2 regions of the Fictibacillus sp. KU28468 genome follow, and region 1 is predicted to be linked to the other one. Evidence: riboswitches for the same ligand, from Rfam matches in the RefSeq annotation. Region 1 holds a riboswitch; the other holds the start of a gene.
What was found. Region 1 has a riboswitch for lysine ahead of lysA (diaminopimelate decarboxylase). Riboswitches for the same ligand answer to the same signal wherever they lie in the genome.
Positions count from the first base shown of each region.

Region 2: linked by a shared signal. The riboswitch ahead of OKX00_RS20860 (amino acid permease) and the one ahead of lysA (diaminopimelate decarboxylase) in region 1 are both predicted to bind lysine.

Region 1 is NZ_CP110666.1:1,955,991-1,964,123, reverse strand. It holds gene OKX00_RS10200 (type III polyketide synthase) at 1-7, opposite strand, end outside; gene OKX00_RS10195 (hypothetical protein) at 113-475, opposite strand; gene scpB (SMC-Scp complex subunit ScpB) at 497-1,081, opposite strand; gene OKX00_RS10185 (segregation/condensation protein A) at 1,078-1,833, opposite strand; gene OKX00_RS10180 (DUF309 domain-containing protein) at 1,960-2,478, shown strand; gene OKX00_RS10175 (peptidylprolyl isomerase) at 2,561-2,995, opposite strand; gene lysA (diaminopimelate decarboxylase) at 3,078-4,403, opposite strand; lysine riboswitch at 4,509-4,685, opposite strand; gene OKX00_RS10165 (spore germination protein) at 4,755-6,236, opposite strand; gene OKX00_RS10160 (stage V sporulation protein SpoVABEA) at 6,196-6,795, opposite strand; gene spoVAE (stage V sporulation protein AE) at 6,801-7,151, opposite strand; gene spoVAD (stage V sporulation protein AD) at 7,151-8,133, opposite strand, start outside.
Region 2 is NZ_CP110666.1:3,943,704-3,951,836, forward strand. It holds gene OKX00_RS20855 (hypothetical protein) at 1-505, shown strand, start outside; gene OKX00_RS20860 (amino acid permease) at 747-2,210, opposite strand; lysine riboswitch at 2,303-2,493, opposite strand; gene OKX00_RS20865 (DEAD/DEAH box helicase) at 2,766-4,211, shown strand; gene OKX00_RS20870 (LysE family transporter) at 4,353-4,940, opposite strand; gene OKX00_RS20875 (helix-turn-helix domain-containing protein) at 5,052-5,606, shown strand; gene OKX00_RS20880 (vWA domain-containing protein) at 5,656-6,240, opposite strand; gene OKX00_RS20885 (helix-turn-helix domain-containing protein) at 6,337-6,831, shown strand; gene OKX00_RS20890 (TetR/AcrR family transcriptional regulator) at 6,833-7,498, opposite strand; gene OKX00_RS20895 (ABC transporter permease) at 7,528-8,133, opposite strand, start outside.

The DNA.
Region 1 (8,133 bases):
TGGGCATGTTGAAACCTCCGTATGGGTAGTTACGTAAGTTTTCCCTTTTAATACCGGTTTTACGCCCTTATTTCTTTCTAATAAAAAAAGCATCCATTAAGGAGACGTTTTTTTACTGCTGTTTTACTGTTTTCCAAATCTTTTTAACATCAGACCAATCCACGTTCTGAAAGAGAGAAAGAAAGTTTTCCTCCCTGTTCATGTAAAGTCTTCTTCTTTCCAGGGCATCCTTCAAATGAAGCAAGCAAACCAGGGCTGCGATGTCTTTAATCGCCAGCTGCTCTCCATCATCCGTGATTAATTGTTCCGAGATGTGCGGCAGGAGCTGTTCCTCAAAATATCTCACGTAAAGAAGCTGAAAACTTTTTTCTTGTCCTTCTTGTTCATAGAATACTTCTGAACGGTTAAAAAAATCTTCCGGCGAGTTCGGCTTTTCCTTTTCCAGCTCATATCCTGTACATGCTCTAATTTTCAAGGCCTTCAACTCCTGTTCCCATTATTCCATCGTTTCTTGAAACTTTGAAAAAAACAGATCCGCTTCCTCTTCAATCGATTGATCGTTCACTTTCTCAGGGAGCGGCGGAAGTTCGTGCAATGACTTTAAACCAAAATGCTCCAGAAAATTCTTTGTCGTACCGTATAGAATAGCCCGGCCGGTTCCTTCTGCACGGCCTGTTTCTTTGATGAGCCCTTTAGAAGAGAGCGTCTGCAGCGGCTTTTCAGTCTTTACCCCTCTGACTTCCTCTATTTCAGCCCTCGTGATCGGCTGTTTATAGGCGATGATTGCAAGTGTTTCCAAAGCTGCCTGTGACAGGCTGGAGTGGGAGGGAGCAGATACAAGCCTTTCATAATAGCCGGCATGTTCGCGCTTCGTAACAAACTGGAATGAACCGGCGATTTCAATGATTTCCATGCCTCTCGTATCAGACTTGTAGTCTTTGACCAGCTCATCAAGAAGCTCTTCAGCCGCATCCATGCCGATCTGCAGAACGTCTGCTATCTGCTTTTTTTCAATACCCTCTTCCCCCGAAACAAATATTAGCCCTTCAATGACCGCTTTATGTTCTGCTGATTGACTCAAACTTCATTCTCCTTTGTTGCATAAATAAAAATTTCGCTAAAATTGTTTTCTTGCTCACATGTCACATCTTTCGTCTTCATTAATTCCAGCACAGCCAGAAAAGTGACAACAAGATGTTCCCGGTTTGAGGAGGTGAAAAGATCGGAAAATTTCTTTCTGCCGCTCGAATAACGGATCTCATTGATGATCTGCTTCATCCTTGTCTCAATCGGGATCTCCTGGCGCTCAATCGTTGTTTTTCTCGGCGCCTTCTCGAGTTTTTTAGTAAAAATCTTCTGCATGGCGGCGAGCATATCATAGATCGTTACGTTAGCTACGGGATTGACTTCTTCTTCTTGGTTTTCATAGTACGTCAGATCCATAGCCTCCCTTGTAAAGATCATGCTTCTGGCCGTTTCTTTCTCCTTCAGGCCGACTGCAGCCTGCTTAAATTTTCGATATTCAATAAGCCTGCGGACGAGATCTTCCCGGGGATCTTCATCCATCTCAATCTCCATCTGCTGATCAAGATCCTGTACGTCCTGTTTTGGGAGCAGCATCTTGCTCTTGATGGCGAGAAGCGTTGCCGCCATGACCAGGTATTCACTGGCCACATCCAATTTTAATTCCTGCATCGTATGTATATAGTTCATATATTGCTCTGTAATCGCAGCAACGGGTATATCGTATATATCGATCTCGTACGAAGTGATCAGATGCAGGAGCAGATCGAGAGGACCTTCAAATGCATCGACTTTCACGCTATACTTCATAGTAGTAACCCCTGTTTCCAAATTCAATATTGTACCGGAATTATACCATATTTTTAACACAGTTCCTTTTTGCATCTTAAAATTTTTAGTAAGATAGACTGTAAAAAGCAAACCAGGAGGCCATTGATGTACCCAGAAGCATACATTGAATACCTTGCCTACTTCCACGGATCGAGGGACTTTTTCGAATGCCATGAAGTACTTGAAGAGCATTGGAAAAGCGAAGGTCAGCAAAACGGCGTCTGGGTCGGATTGATCCAGGTCGCGGTCTCACTCTACCATCAGCGGAGAGGCAATGACATTGGAGCACTCAGAATGATGAAGAGCGCAATCGGTAAACTGTCCGCACATAAAAAGGATCTCACGAGGCTCGGACTTGATGGCACAGCACTGCTGGAAAGGCTCATGATAAGATTGGATGAGATTGAATGCCGAAAGCCTTTTACAGACCTGAATCTTCCTGTTGCAGATGAAGCACTCATGGACCAGTGCTGCCGCTGCATTGAAAAACAAGGCTCGGTTTGGGGCAATGAAAGCGATATGGCGGATGAAAGGATCGTGCACAAGCATAAACTGCGTGACCGGAGTGATGTTATTTTAGAACGTGAAGCGCAAAAGCAGCTGCGGATGAAAAAGAAGAGCTGAGGCCGGGCGGCGCACTTCAAACCTTTTCCCACAAGAATATCCCACAAAAAAACCCCCGGGAAACCGGGGGTTTTCACTATTCTTATTCTTCCCAAACTTTAACTTCTTTCATTACATCGCCTTGTTTGATTCGAAGAACCGTGTCCATGCCTTCGGTAACTTGTCCGAAAACAGTATGAACGCCGTTTAAATGCGGCTGCGGCTCATGAACGATAAAGAACTGGCTTCCGCCTGTGTCTTTGCCGGCATGTGCCATTGAAAGAGAACCAGCCACGTGTTTGTGAGGGTTTCCGGCTGTTTCGCATTTGATCGTATAGCCAGGGCCGCCTGCACCTGTTCCTGTCGGATCTCCGCCTTGTGCTACAAAGCCAGGAATTACACGATGGAATGTTACCCCATTGTAGAAACCTTCGTTTGCTAATTTTTCAAAGTTAGCTACTGTCCCCGGTGCTTCTTCCGGAAAAAGCTCAATGGAAATTTTTTCGCCGTTTTCAAATTCGATAGAACCTTTTTTCATAGATATAACCTCCTGAATTCAACATACTTCATTATTTTATGCTTTTTTTGGCCCAGAGTCCAGCGAGGTCCGCAAGCTCATCTTAATTGCCGGCAAACACGCCGTTCTTTAAAGGAAGATCCAGGCGTAAGAGATCTTCATAAGATTCTCTTTTCACAACGAGGCGAGCTTCCCCTTTTTCAGCAAAAACGACCGCCGGCCGGGGTATGCGGTTATAGTTGTTGGACATGGAATAGCCATAAGCACCCGTGCAGAAGACAGCAAGCAAGTCTCCGCTCTTCGTCTCCGGGAGCATGATGTCCCAGATCAGCATATCCCCTGATTCACAGCATTTCCCGGCGATTGAAACTTTTTTCGTCCCTTTTTCACCGGCACGGTTTGCAAGCGCGGCTTCATACTGGGCTTGATATAGAGCAGGACGAATGTTATCGCTCATGCCCCCGTCGACAGCCACATAGTGACGGACAGAAGGTATATCTTTTTGAGATCCGATTGAGTAGATGGTCGTTCCTGCATCTCCGACCAGTGAACGCCCGGGTTCAATCCAAATTTCCGGAACAGCAACAGAGGCGCTAGATGATAACCTGGTGATCTCCTGGATCATCGCGTCAATGTATTCTTTCGGTTCGAGCGGTTCATCTTCTTCTGTATAGCGGATGCCGAATCCGCCTCCGAGGTTCAGGACTTCAGGAAAGAAAGAAAATTCTGTATCCCATCTACCGAGATATTCGTAAAGCTTTTGAATTGCCAGAACAAATCCCGTGGTCTCAAATATTTGTGAACCGATATGGAAATGAACGCCCAAGAGGTTAAGACGGTGTGATTCAAGCGACTCTAGAACCGCCTGTTCTGCCTGCCCGTTCTGAAGGTCAAAACCGAACTTGGAATCCTCCTGCCCAGTCAGGATGTACTCGTGTGTATGAGCTTCAATACCCGGAGTGATCCTCAGCAAGATGGATGTGTTCTTGTTCAGCTGATTGCAAAGGCTTTCGAGCATGCGGAGTTCATGAAAGTTATCGACAACAAAACATCCGATCTCCGATTGAAGAGCATATTGAAGTTCCTGGTAACTTTTGTTGTTTCCATGAAAATGAATACGATCCGCCGGGAAACCAGCTGAAAGAGCGGTATACAGCTCCCCGCCTGATACAACATCCAGGCTCATTCCCTCCTCGTCCATCAGTTGGACTTGCGCCAAACATGAGAACGCTTTGCTTGCATAAGCCACTTGTGCTTTGATCCCTTGTTCCTCAAACGCTTTCTTGAACGACCTCGCACGCTTTCGGATCAGCTCTACATCATAAATATAAAGCGGTGTACCATATTCACACGCCAGCTGAACGGTGTCAACCCCGCCGATTGTTAAGTGATTGTCATCATTGATTGAACTAGTACCATGTAAATACATGAAAAAATCTCCCCTCTGCTTTTCCATTAGAGATTCTGTTCCGACGAAAAACAAAGACAGCTAATGTATTAAGGTACATTAGCTGTCTTACACCGTACCCCCATTTGCCGGAATAGTTCTCCACTGCATGATGCAGTGACAGTCCGCTGTCTGTTCGGCAGCGACCCAGCATGAGGATGTATGGACCATCTTCACACTTCGGCAAATTGGCCTTTAAAATGATTTCTTCATGTCCATTCACTCCATCATCCTACTGATCCGCTTTGCGCCTCTACCCCATTATATATAAATGAGGCATATCCAATTGTTATGAACAAATTTATCACAAATTTTTTCTTTCGGCAATACTTCTTAGGAAGTCGGCTGTTTTTTGCTGTTCTGCGGATGGACGATGCTTGGCCTGATCTTTGAGAGCGGCACAGCGAGCCGGATGACAATCTGCAGGAAGGCTTTTGCGTTAAACGGTATAAATGGCCATAAGTAAGGGGTATTCAAGTTCTTCATCGAGCACAGATAAAGCATTATTAAGGTGATCCCACCTACAAATCCCGGCACATGGAAAATGGCAGTTAAGATAAGCAGCAGGAGCCGGAGCATCTTATTGGCTACACTCAGCTCATAGCTTGGAGTCGAGAAACCGCCGATCGCCGCTACGGAAACATAGAGAATAACTTCTGGAACAAACAGTCCGACATCGATCGCGATCTGTCCGATCAATACGGCAGCGATCAAACCCATGGCCGTCGACAGCGGACTGGGGGTATGGATAGCCGCTACCCTCAATATTTCTATCCCGATCTCAGCAAAGAGGATCTGCAGAAATAAAGGAATATGCGTCGTTTTGTTCGGACCGATAAAATCAATATTAGGAGGAAGCAGGTTTTCCTGAGTGGCATAGAGGTACCAGAGAGGCACAAGTAAAAGTGAAGCGATAATCCCTGCGAAACGGACCCATCGGATAAAAGCTCCTACCATCGGGGTCTGCCTGAACTCTTCAGCATGCTGAATATGGTGGAAATAAGTAGTCGGGGTAATGATGACCGATGGGCTTGTATCCGTAATAATCAGAACATGCCCCTCCATGAGATGCTGTGCAGCGACATCCGGCCGCTCGGTATAACGGACGAGCGGAAAAGGATCCCAGCCTTGCTTTACAAGAAATTCTTCGATCGTTTTATCGGCCATTGGAATACCGTCGATGTCAATGCTCTGCAATTCTTTTTTGACAAGGTTGACGAGCCCGGGATCGGCAATGTCATCAATATAGCAGATACAGATGTCTGTTTTGGATCGTTTACCGACCTGCATTATTTCGTGGCGGAGCCGTTCATCCCTGATCCGCCTGCGGGTAAGAGCTGTATTGACAATTATATTTTCCGTATATCCATCACGGGAGCCGCGGACTACCTTTTCTGTATCCGGTTCTTCCGGCTGCCTGCCCGGATAGCTACGGACATCCACGATGAAAGCTTGGTCTTCCCCTTCAAGAAAGACGGCAATCAATCCAGAAAGCATGCGGTCAATAGCAATCTCCAAATTGTCGGTCAGTTCCACCTGCTGGTGAGACAGATGTTCATGAAGAATTTCTTTTACATTGGAGGGAGCCCGATGCCCATGGTCCATGTCCATGAGCTCTCTCATGATCTCAATGATAAAAAGGCTGTCACATAGTCCAGTGCAATAATAGATCTGGACTTCTTTTTTTAATAGATGCAGTTTCCTGACACCCACATCAAAGCTGATTCCGATGCCCAGCCGTGATTTCAGCTGCTGTTCGTTCTCTTGGATTTTTTTACTGATTGGTGTCTTTTTCCTTTCTTTCGATCCCTGCATTATAACCGCTCCTTTCTAAAATGGTTTCAACCGCCATACTTGTAATCGGGGCTCCTTTTTCCACTGCGTCATGGCCGGCCATCTTTCCGATATCACCGATACCGATGACGATCGGGAGGTTCAATTCATCAAGTATATAGACGGTATCTCCGTTGATCCTGCCTGTCTCAAAATCGGGAACACCGCTCTTGTCAATCCCGTATTCTGTAAAGCTCCCATACCGGTCGATGGAAAAATGAACTTTAGTCCATTCCGAATGATGGGTTTTGGATGCGACGGCTATTGCGCCGAGCACCTCGATGTCCCGATGGCTGCACACAATTCTCATTGCGAGTTCTCCCGGGCCTTCGCCGCGGAATCCGCAATCATCGAACATGACGAGGACGGGATCGTGGGGCGTCTGCATGATCATTCTTACAAGCTGGTGCCCGCTTATTTTCGAAGGGTTCCCCCAGGACTGGGATATACAGCGTCCACCTATTTTTCTGGCTACATGCTCTACTGCTCGCAAAGCATATAAATCTCCGTCTGTAATGAGGATGACACGCTTCTTTCCCAATGTTTTCACCCCTTAGGCTTAAATATTAATGCGACCAGAAAACCGAATAGAATGGCAGATGAGATACCGGCTGAAGTCAGTTCAAAGATTCCCATGGCTATTCCAATAAACCCATGATCGTCTGCTGATGCCATCGCACCATGCAGCAGGTTATGCCCAAAGCTCGTGATCGGAACAGTAGCTCCTGCACCTGCAAATTTAATAAGATTATCATAAATTCCAAATGCATCCAGCGCTGCTCCAACGACAACAAAGGAGGTGGTGACGTGTGCAGGAGTTAATTTAAACACATCCATCATGAGCTGGCCGACTACACATATGGCGCCTCCGACTAAAAATGCCCATAAATACTCCATTACTTAAGCACCTCCTTTGTACTTTCAAGAACTACTCCGTGAGCAATCGTTGGAATGGATTCTTTCTGCTGCATCATCGTCGGATTCAGGAGTGCACCAGTGGCTACGACTAAAATTCGGTTCAAATTACCTGATTGGAGTTCTTTTACAAGGTGGCCGTATGTTACGACTGCAGAGCAGGCACAGCCGCTTCCGCCGGCAAACACTTCCTGATCAGGACGGTACATCATCAGACCGCAATCTCTGTGATTCTTTGAGATATCTACACCTTGCTCACTTAAGAGCATCTTAACGATCGGTGAACCGACTGCTGAAAGGTCCCCTGTTACGATTAAATCGTAGTAATCCGGGTTATTCCCTGTCTCTTTAAGGTGAGCCGCGATAGTATCTGCTGCTGCAGGCGCCATCGCTGAACCCATATCAAAAGGATCCTTGATCCCAAAGTCTTTTACTTTTCCAATCGTGGCTGCGGTTATTTTTATGGATGATGGTTCTCTGCTGACGAGAGCAGCCCCCGCTCCTGTCACCGTGAACGTTGCCGTATCCGGCTTTTGTCCGCCATATTCGGTTGGATACCGGAATTGTCGTTCAGCTGTAGCGTTATGTGAACTTACGGCCGCTACTACCCGGTTGGCGTAGCCCCCATCCACCAGGGCAGCACCGACTGCAAGAGATTCCATCGAAGTGGAACAGGCTCCGAAGACACCAAGGAAAGGAATTTCATTCGCTCTTGCCACATAGTTTGCTGTTACAACCTGATTGAGCAGATCGCCAGCAAGGAAAAAATTAATATCCTCGTTTGACAATTTTGCCTTGTTCAGACAGCTCGTGATTGAATCTTCCATCAAACGGCGCTCTGCGAGTTCCCAGTTCTTTTCATTACAATGAAGTTCTTTGTACTTTACATCAAACATCGCTCCGAGCGGGCCTTCACTTTCCATTGGGCCTACAGCTGTTCCTGTTGAATTTAAAAAGACCTGTT
Region 2 (8,133 bases), 2.0 Mb from region 1:
AAATGGATGCCCCATATTAGGAGAAGTGTTCGCAGCCAGAAGAATAGAAACCGGAGAACAAGCGGCTGTCTATGTCCCGCTCCCCTCTGAAACATCATTAAAAACCTCTAAAGAAGAGTACATTATGTCTCTTCTCACCCAGTTAAATGTTCCAAAAGATGAAGCCGTGCTGCTCTGCAGAGGAAATACACTGAATGGATTCGAGCGTCAGTTGCAGCATAAAGGTTTTGATGTGAAGCGCGGGAAGATCTCCGAGGAAACCGATAAGATTGCTGAAAACTTCTTTATGGAACGGCTTTATGACATCGGATTTCCGCAAGATCTTTCACTGTCCAACCGTGAATATCGCGAGTTCTACCAGATGGTGAAAATATGGTATATCTCTCTTTACCACGGGAACAAAAATCTTTTCAAATCGAAGCGCAAAAGAAATGTAAAAACACGTGGGTACATGCATAACCCTGTTTACCATTTTCCGAATGTGCTTAGAGAGTTGTTTTACTAATTAGTAAAACAACTTCCATTTGGTAACAACTTCCAAAGAGACCCTGCTCAATATTGAGCTTGGCCTCTTTGCTTCGCTACAGGTTACTCTCGGAACCCCTATATGCTCCTGCGTTCTCTATTTTCGCTGCCATTCTCCTTCACTTGACGTAAGTGTTAATTTATATGTTTTGCGTTTAGAAGACGATACCTTTTTCACTAAAAAAGCAGGAACCCCGAAAGGCTCCTGCTTCTCTTATTTCTTATTCAAAATCACACTCTTTAAGTGGTACGACTTTTGTTTTGTGTTTGAATTTATAGCCTAACCAAACAGCCAGGAAGATCGGAATCCCAATGTATGAAACAAGGGCTCCTTTCCAATCGATGCTTCCGCCTGTAAAGGCAGAATAGTTTTGACCAAGGATAACGACAAAACAGAGAGCGAAAGCAAAGATCGGACCGATTGGGAACCATTTTGCCAAGTATGGCAGTTCTTTTAAATTCCGCCCCTGTGCCACATACGCTCTTCTGAATCGGTAATGGCTGATCGCAATTCCGAGCCAGGCGATAAAGCCGGACATCCCGGAAGCATTCAGCAGCCATGTGTAGATGACGCCGTCACCGAACAGTGAAGCAAAGAAAGCTACAGCTCCAACAGCGGCTGTGACAATTAGGGCTGGAACCGGTACACCGCGGGAATCCAGCTTCGCCAGAAACTTAGGTGCCTTTCCGTCTCGTGCCATATCCCAAAGCATACGGGTCGATGCATACATACCGGAGTTGCCGGCAGACAATACTGCTGTTAAGATGATCGCGTTCATAACGGAAGCCGCAAACGCAATTCCTGCTTTATCAAAGACAAGTGTGAATGGACTTACAGTAATATCGCTGCTTGCCAATCGGCTGTCTGTGTAGGGAATGATTAAAGAAATGACCAAGATTGCCAGAACATAGAACAAAAGGATACGCCAGAACACACTTTTGATCGCTTTCGGGATGTTCTTTTTCGGATCTTCTGTTTCTCCTGCCGCAACCCCTAACAGTTCTGTTCCCTGAAAGGAGAAACCTGCAGCCATAAATACGCCAAGCGTCGTAAAGAATCCGCCGTGGAACGGTGCGTCAGCGATCGTAAAGTTCTTAAATCCGATCGGATCTCCGCCTAAAATGCCGAAGATCATAAGTGTTCCTAAGATCAAGAAGATGATGACCGTAATGACTTTGATCAGCGAGAACCAATATTCTGCTTCACCAAACCCTTTTACTGATAAATAATTTAATAAGAACATAATGCCTAGGAACAGTGCACTCCAGATAAAAGAAGGGGTATCTGGAAACCAAAATTTCATGATTAATGTTACGGCAGCAAGTTCAGCTGCAATGGTGATTGCCCAGTTGTACCAATAGTTCCAGCCGAGCGCGAATCCTAGTGATGGATCCACAAATTTTGAAGCATACGTGCTGAATGAACCCGCAACCGGCATGTAAGACGCCATTTCTGCAAGGCTTGTCATTAAGAAGAACACCATGATTCCAATCGCTACATATGAAAACAGAACGCCGCCTGGTCCTGCAGTATGAATGGATCCTCCGCTTGCTAAAAATAATCCTGTTCCGATCGTTCCCCCAAGAGAGATCATCGTTAAATGGCGGGATTTCAGTCCCCGCTTTAATTCATTGTCCGCGTTTGGCGACTGCGGTTGTGATGGATTCTGTGCTGTGTTTCGCATAAAAAAACTCCTTTTCGATTTAGGAAGGAGTGGGAATTAAAAAAAGCCGCCAAGCATTGGGCGACGATTATTATTAATCCGCATCATGCCTTCCGTAAGATAGCGCATCCCACCCACCGGTTATTCGTGGGTGTGACAGTGCTGTTCCTGTTCGAATACAGCCCCAATTCATACTTCCAGAGTTAAGCACAAATTTCGGCAGCTTTTCCTTTCACACGGAGTCTATGATGTCCTCTGCATCTCGTACGTCCTACTTATAAAAGCCGCGACCTCTACCTCATCGGATTGATGAGGATTTTTTAATATCAAGTTAGTTAACGCTAAAAGTTATTATAAAACAGCGCTGTTGTTCCTTCAACTGTTTTTTGTTGCCAGCTTTTTACTTTTGATTTAATGCCCTCTTTATATCATTGTTTACCTATCACCTGCGATCGTACGGAAGGGTTCCTTTAAACAATCGTTTAAAAATAAACCCGATTGTCCATCATTTCAAGTATAATGAACACTATTCAGGTTATGCTGATTCTGGATAATATAAAAAATCGAGGTTCCTACATGAATAATAGAAGTTTTAACGATTATCGTATAAGCGATGAAATAAAACGAGCACTTACAGTGTTGAAATATGAAACTCCGACTGAGGTTCAGACTGAAGTCATACCATTAGCTCTGGAAAAGCAAGATCTGGTCGTAAAATCCCAAACAGGCAGCGGAAAAACAGCAGCCTTTGGTATTCCAGTATGCGAAATGCTGGAATGGGAAGAAAAACGGCCACAAGCATTAATCCTTACTCCCACTCGCGAGCTCGCTGTTCAAGTTCGTGAAGACCTGACCAACATTGGAAGGTTCAAGCGGATTAAAGCTGTTGCTGTATATGGTAAAGAGCCTTTTGCGAAACAAAAAGAAGAATTGAAACAAAAAACGCATGTCGTCGTCGGTACACCGGGACGCGTCATGGACCATATCGAACGTGAAACCCTGGTCTTGGACCAAATCAAGTACCTGATCATTGATGAAGCAGATGAAATGCTGAATATGGGCTTTATTGATGAAGTCAAAAAGATTATTAAACAGCTTCCTTCAAACAGAGTGACCATGGTCTTTTCTGCAACATTGCCAAAAGATATCGAAAATCTCTGCCATCAATATATGAAGGATCCAGCAAAAATCGAAATAGCTTCTGCCGGGATGACGACAGATACGATCGAGCATTCTTTAATCAACGTTCAGGAAGAGGCGAAGCTTGCTCTTCTGAAAGACGTGACGGTCGTTGAAAACCCGGACAGCTGCATCATTTTCTGCAATACGAAAGAGCACGTCGATACCGTGTATGCAGAGCTCGAAGCCTCTCAGTATTCTGTTGAAAAGCTTCATGGAGGATTGGAACAAGAAGATCGATTCGCAGTGATGGAGGGGTTCAAGATCGGGAATTTCCGTTACCTTGTCGCCACGGATGTGGCTGCGAGAGGAATTGATATTGATAATGTAACCCTCGTTATCAACTATGACGTTCCTATAGAAAAAGAGAGCTATGTCCACCGTACAGGAAGAACTGGCCGGGCCGGCAAAAAAGGAAGAGCCATTACGTTTGCATTGCCTTATGAAGGAAAATATCTTAGAGCCATCGAAAGATACATCGGCTTTGAGATCGATGAAGCGGAAGCACCGACAAAACAAGAAGTGGCTAAAATGCAGCGGGCTTTTGAAGAAAAGCTCAGCGGGCGCCGAGTCGTGAGAAATAATAAAACGGCCCGAATCAACCAGGATATTACGAAACTCCACTTCAGCGGCGGGAAAAACAAGAAGATCCGAGCGGTCGATTTCGTTGGAACCATCGCAAAAATCCCTGGAGTCTCAGCAGATGATATCGGCATTATCACCATCCAGGAGAATTGGTCCTATGTTGATATTCTTAACGGAAAAGGCTCACTTGTCCTGCAAGCCATGGAAAATACCACAGTTAAAGGCAAGAAACTGAAGGTCAGCAAGGCGAAAAAGTAAATAATCCTTCTGGTAACCAAAAGAGCACGGCTGCATTTTTCTCAGCCAGTGCTCTTTTTTTCTATCGATCCAGATTATATGAAGAAAGAGACCTGACCTAATGACCAGCCTCTTTAAACGATCGTTTAAATCATTGATATCTTATTCCACAACCACCGAAACCGCACTATACACCAACAAAAGGGCCATCACCACATTGAATGCTCTTCTGTATTTTGATAAAAAGACTTGAAACATGGAACCGAACAGACTCCAGCTAAACGTAGCCAGGAAGCCGATAAACGCTAGAAATAATGAAATCAGCAGCAGGCTGGCATTGGAATGGTAAAAGGGAATCACAAACGTGGAAATGACAGTCAAGCCATATAAGAGGCCTTTTGGATTTACAAACTGAAGCAGCATGCCTGCTTTAAAACTGTTGTTCTTGTCTTCTCGTTCGCTGTTTTTAGTCTTGCTTTTGCTGGTTAACACCTTATAAGCCAGATACAGCATATAGACCGCACCCAGGATCGTCATCGCAAACTCGATCTTTGGTATGAAGTTCCTCAGCCAAAGATTAAAGTAGCTGCTCAGCATGATGATGATAAAGAATCCAGCTCCAACTCCAATACAGAATCTGAGGGTTCGCTTCAAACCGTATTGGTTGGCAAACAGCATCGCCATAATGTTATTCGGACCTGGAGTGAAGCTTGTAACAAACACGTACAACAAAAAAGACAAAATGGACATTGTGATTTCCCTCCGTTTCGTATGTTATAATGTCTATATTGAACACTATAACGATTTTCAATATATTGTACAGAACGGTCGCTATATTGTAAATAGGTCTGGAGGTTATTTATGGAGGAAATCCATCTTATCATTGCGAAAAATTTAAAAGCCTTTCGGGAAAACAAAAAATTAAGCCTTGAAAAAGTGGCTGAACTGACCGGTGTAAGCAAAACAATGATCGGACAAATTGAGAGAGGCGAATCCAGCCCTACCATTACGACGATCTGGAAAATCGCCAATGGACTAAAGATCTCGTTTACTGCCCTGATCAATGATCCGCAGCCCGATACGAAAGTAGTCTTGCGAAGCGAAGTACAAGCCTTAACAGGGGACAACGGAAAATACAGAGTATATCCCTACTTTCCATTCCAGGATGACCGCCGATTTGAAATGTATTCCGTCGAGATCGACAAAGGCGGCTTTCTAAGCTCTGACGCTCATGGAGAAGGCACCGAAGAATTTGTAACTGTTTTTGACGGAGAATTAACCGTACGTGTGAATAACATAGAATACACCGTGAAAAATGGGGACTCTATCCAGTTCAGAGCCGACAGGCCCCACGTCTACCATAACTCCGGTGATACCTTGACCCGCTTGAGTATGACCATCTATTATCCGAACTAAAAAGCACCCGCCGAAAAAAACGGTGGGTGCTCCTTTGCCCATATGATAATCATTTCTCCCTTTTCTCCGCCACCGCTTCACACATGACAGCATACATCTCCTCTACCCCATGTGATGAAGCCTCAAAGTTATAGGCGTTATCGACTGAAATCCCAATGCTGTCCGCTTCCTTCACGGCGTCGATGTTCGCTCCCATAAATATAAACTCCCAGCTGTATATCTCCTGCTGGTGCTTGATCAGCTCTTTTATTTTGGGATAGGTAAATTCCGTGCTCGCGTTTTCCATCCCATCAGTAGTAACGATGAAGATGACCTTGCCTGGCCTTTCACTCTCGTCTGTCATTGCTAGCCTGCGCCCGGTATCCACGATCGCTTTACCGATGGCATCCAGCAGTGCGGTACAGCCTCTTACAAAATACTCTTTGTCTGACAGCCTTGCCTCTCTGGCGTTTTTGCCAGTCCATACGACCTCATACTGATCATCAAAAAGGATCGCCGTAATTTCCGTCTCTCCTTCCGGCCGGCATTGTTTTTCAATCAGCCTGTTAAACCCCCCGATCGTTTCCTCTTCAAGCCCTGCCATTGATCCGCTCCGGTCCAGCAGAAAGATCATCTCCGTTTTATTGTGATTCATGCGACCCATCCCCTTCTATTCTTCATGCTATAATAATAGCTGGATTCTGCCATCAGTTGGTCGCCTGGCAAGCGACATTTTGGGGAGGTTATCACAATGCTCGCAGAAAAAACTCTGATTGAACTAAAAGAATATGTAGACTACTGCCTGAACCGTTCTCCTGCAGAGATTTTACAGGCCTGTGCACCTCTAGAGAGCGAAATCCTTGAAGAAGATCAACAGCCATCGGACCTTGACGAGTTTATCCAGTCCAGACGCAAACCTTCCCTCCGCCATCTCTTGTTCATCTATATCGATCAAAGAGGCGCCAGTGATTCTGAAATCTACAAAAAAGCAGGAATCGACCGCCGCCATTTTTCAAAGATCCGTTCCAATCCTGATTACCGGCCGCGAAAAAATACGGTCATTGCACTCGCCCTGGCTCTTCAATTAAACATAGAAGAAGCCGGTGAGCTTCTAAGCTCTGCCGGCTTCTCTTTGTCTGACAGTGATACATCAGACCTGGTCATTCAATTTTGTTTGGAGAAGGAAATCTATAACCTTCAGGATGTGAATGAGGCGTTGGACAATTTAGGGGTAAAGCCTTTATAATTTAAGTTTCTTTCCTGTTCCGTACGCCATCCATCACAAATCTGATCATATTTTCAATTTCTTCGTCCTCATCCCCAAATGAGTTTTCTGGCAGCAAGACGAAGTGAGAAACAAAATATCCGCCAACGAAAGTAAACACCATTTTTTGAATCAACTCTGTTGGAATATCTGCTAAATCTCCTTGTTCTTTAAAGATGTTGATGACTTTAATGAGACGCGGAGAGACATTTCCCTTAAAAAAAGGCAGTAATTCGTTTCGCAATTTCACGTTATAGAGCATCTCTTTCACAACAATCTGGAATATTTCCATATTCTCTTTAAAGAAGACAATTCTGTTTTTCAAGAAAGCCCGCAAGAAATCTTCAAAACTAAGAATGTCTTTTGACATCACTTCATTAAAAACACCCTCAGCCATTGCAGGAAATAAGTCTTTTATAAAGGGAACGATCACCGAGAGCAATAAATTATCCTTTGTTCCATACTTACGGAAAATGGTCCCCTCAGCTACACCGGCAGCTTTGGCAATCTCACTTGTCGAGGTGTTTGTATACCCTTTTTCTGCAAAGATTCTAATGGCCGACTCCAAAATCTTCTGCTGTTTATCCGTTTGTTTTTTGTTATCTGATGCATGGGCAACCATCGCCTCCAAGAGACTGCCTTTAAACACTTTCATCCCTACTTTCGAGCTTTTAACCTTTATAATTTACGATACTTTTTCAATGCAAATACATTCAGTACAGTAAAGAACGAAGCAAATAGCACGAGTGCAATAAGATCTCCACTAATATCGCTTAATTCCATTCCTTTATACATTATACCTTTTAGTGCATCTGCCGCATAATAAAGCGGCATCACTTTAGCAACGGCTTGCAGCCAGTCTGCCAAGCCATTAAGGGGAATGATTCCTGAAAAAAAGATTTGTGGAACGACTGCTATTGGGATAAATTGCACCATTTGAAATTCGGATGCAGCAAAAGATGATAAAAGGATTCCCAATGACAAAGCTACCAATGCCAATAATAAGTTAATTAAAATAACACTCCAAATGGATCCTTCCAGAACCATATCTAAAATATTGATGGCATACAGTACGACAATTACGGTTTGTATGACGGCAAACGTTCCAAATCCAACCAGATAGGCCATTACAATTTCCCATCTGCGAATGGGTGTAGACATTAACCGTTCCAATGTACCTGATGTCCGTTCCTTTAATAAACCAATACCCGAAATGAGGAAAACGAAAAAGAAAACAAAAAAACCAACCAGCGTAGGACTCAGGACATCAAAAAAATCGGTATC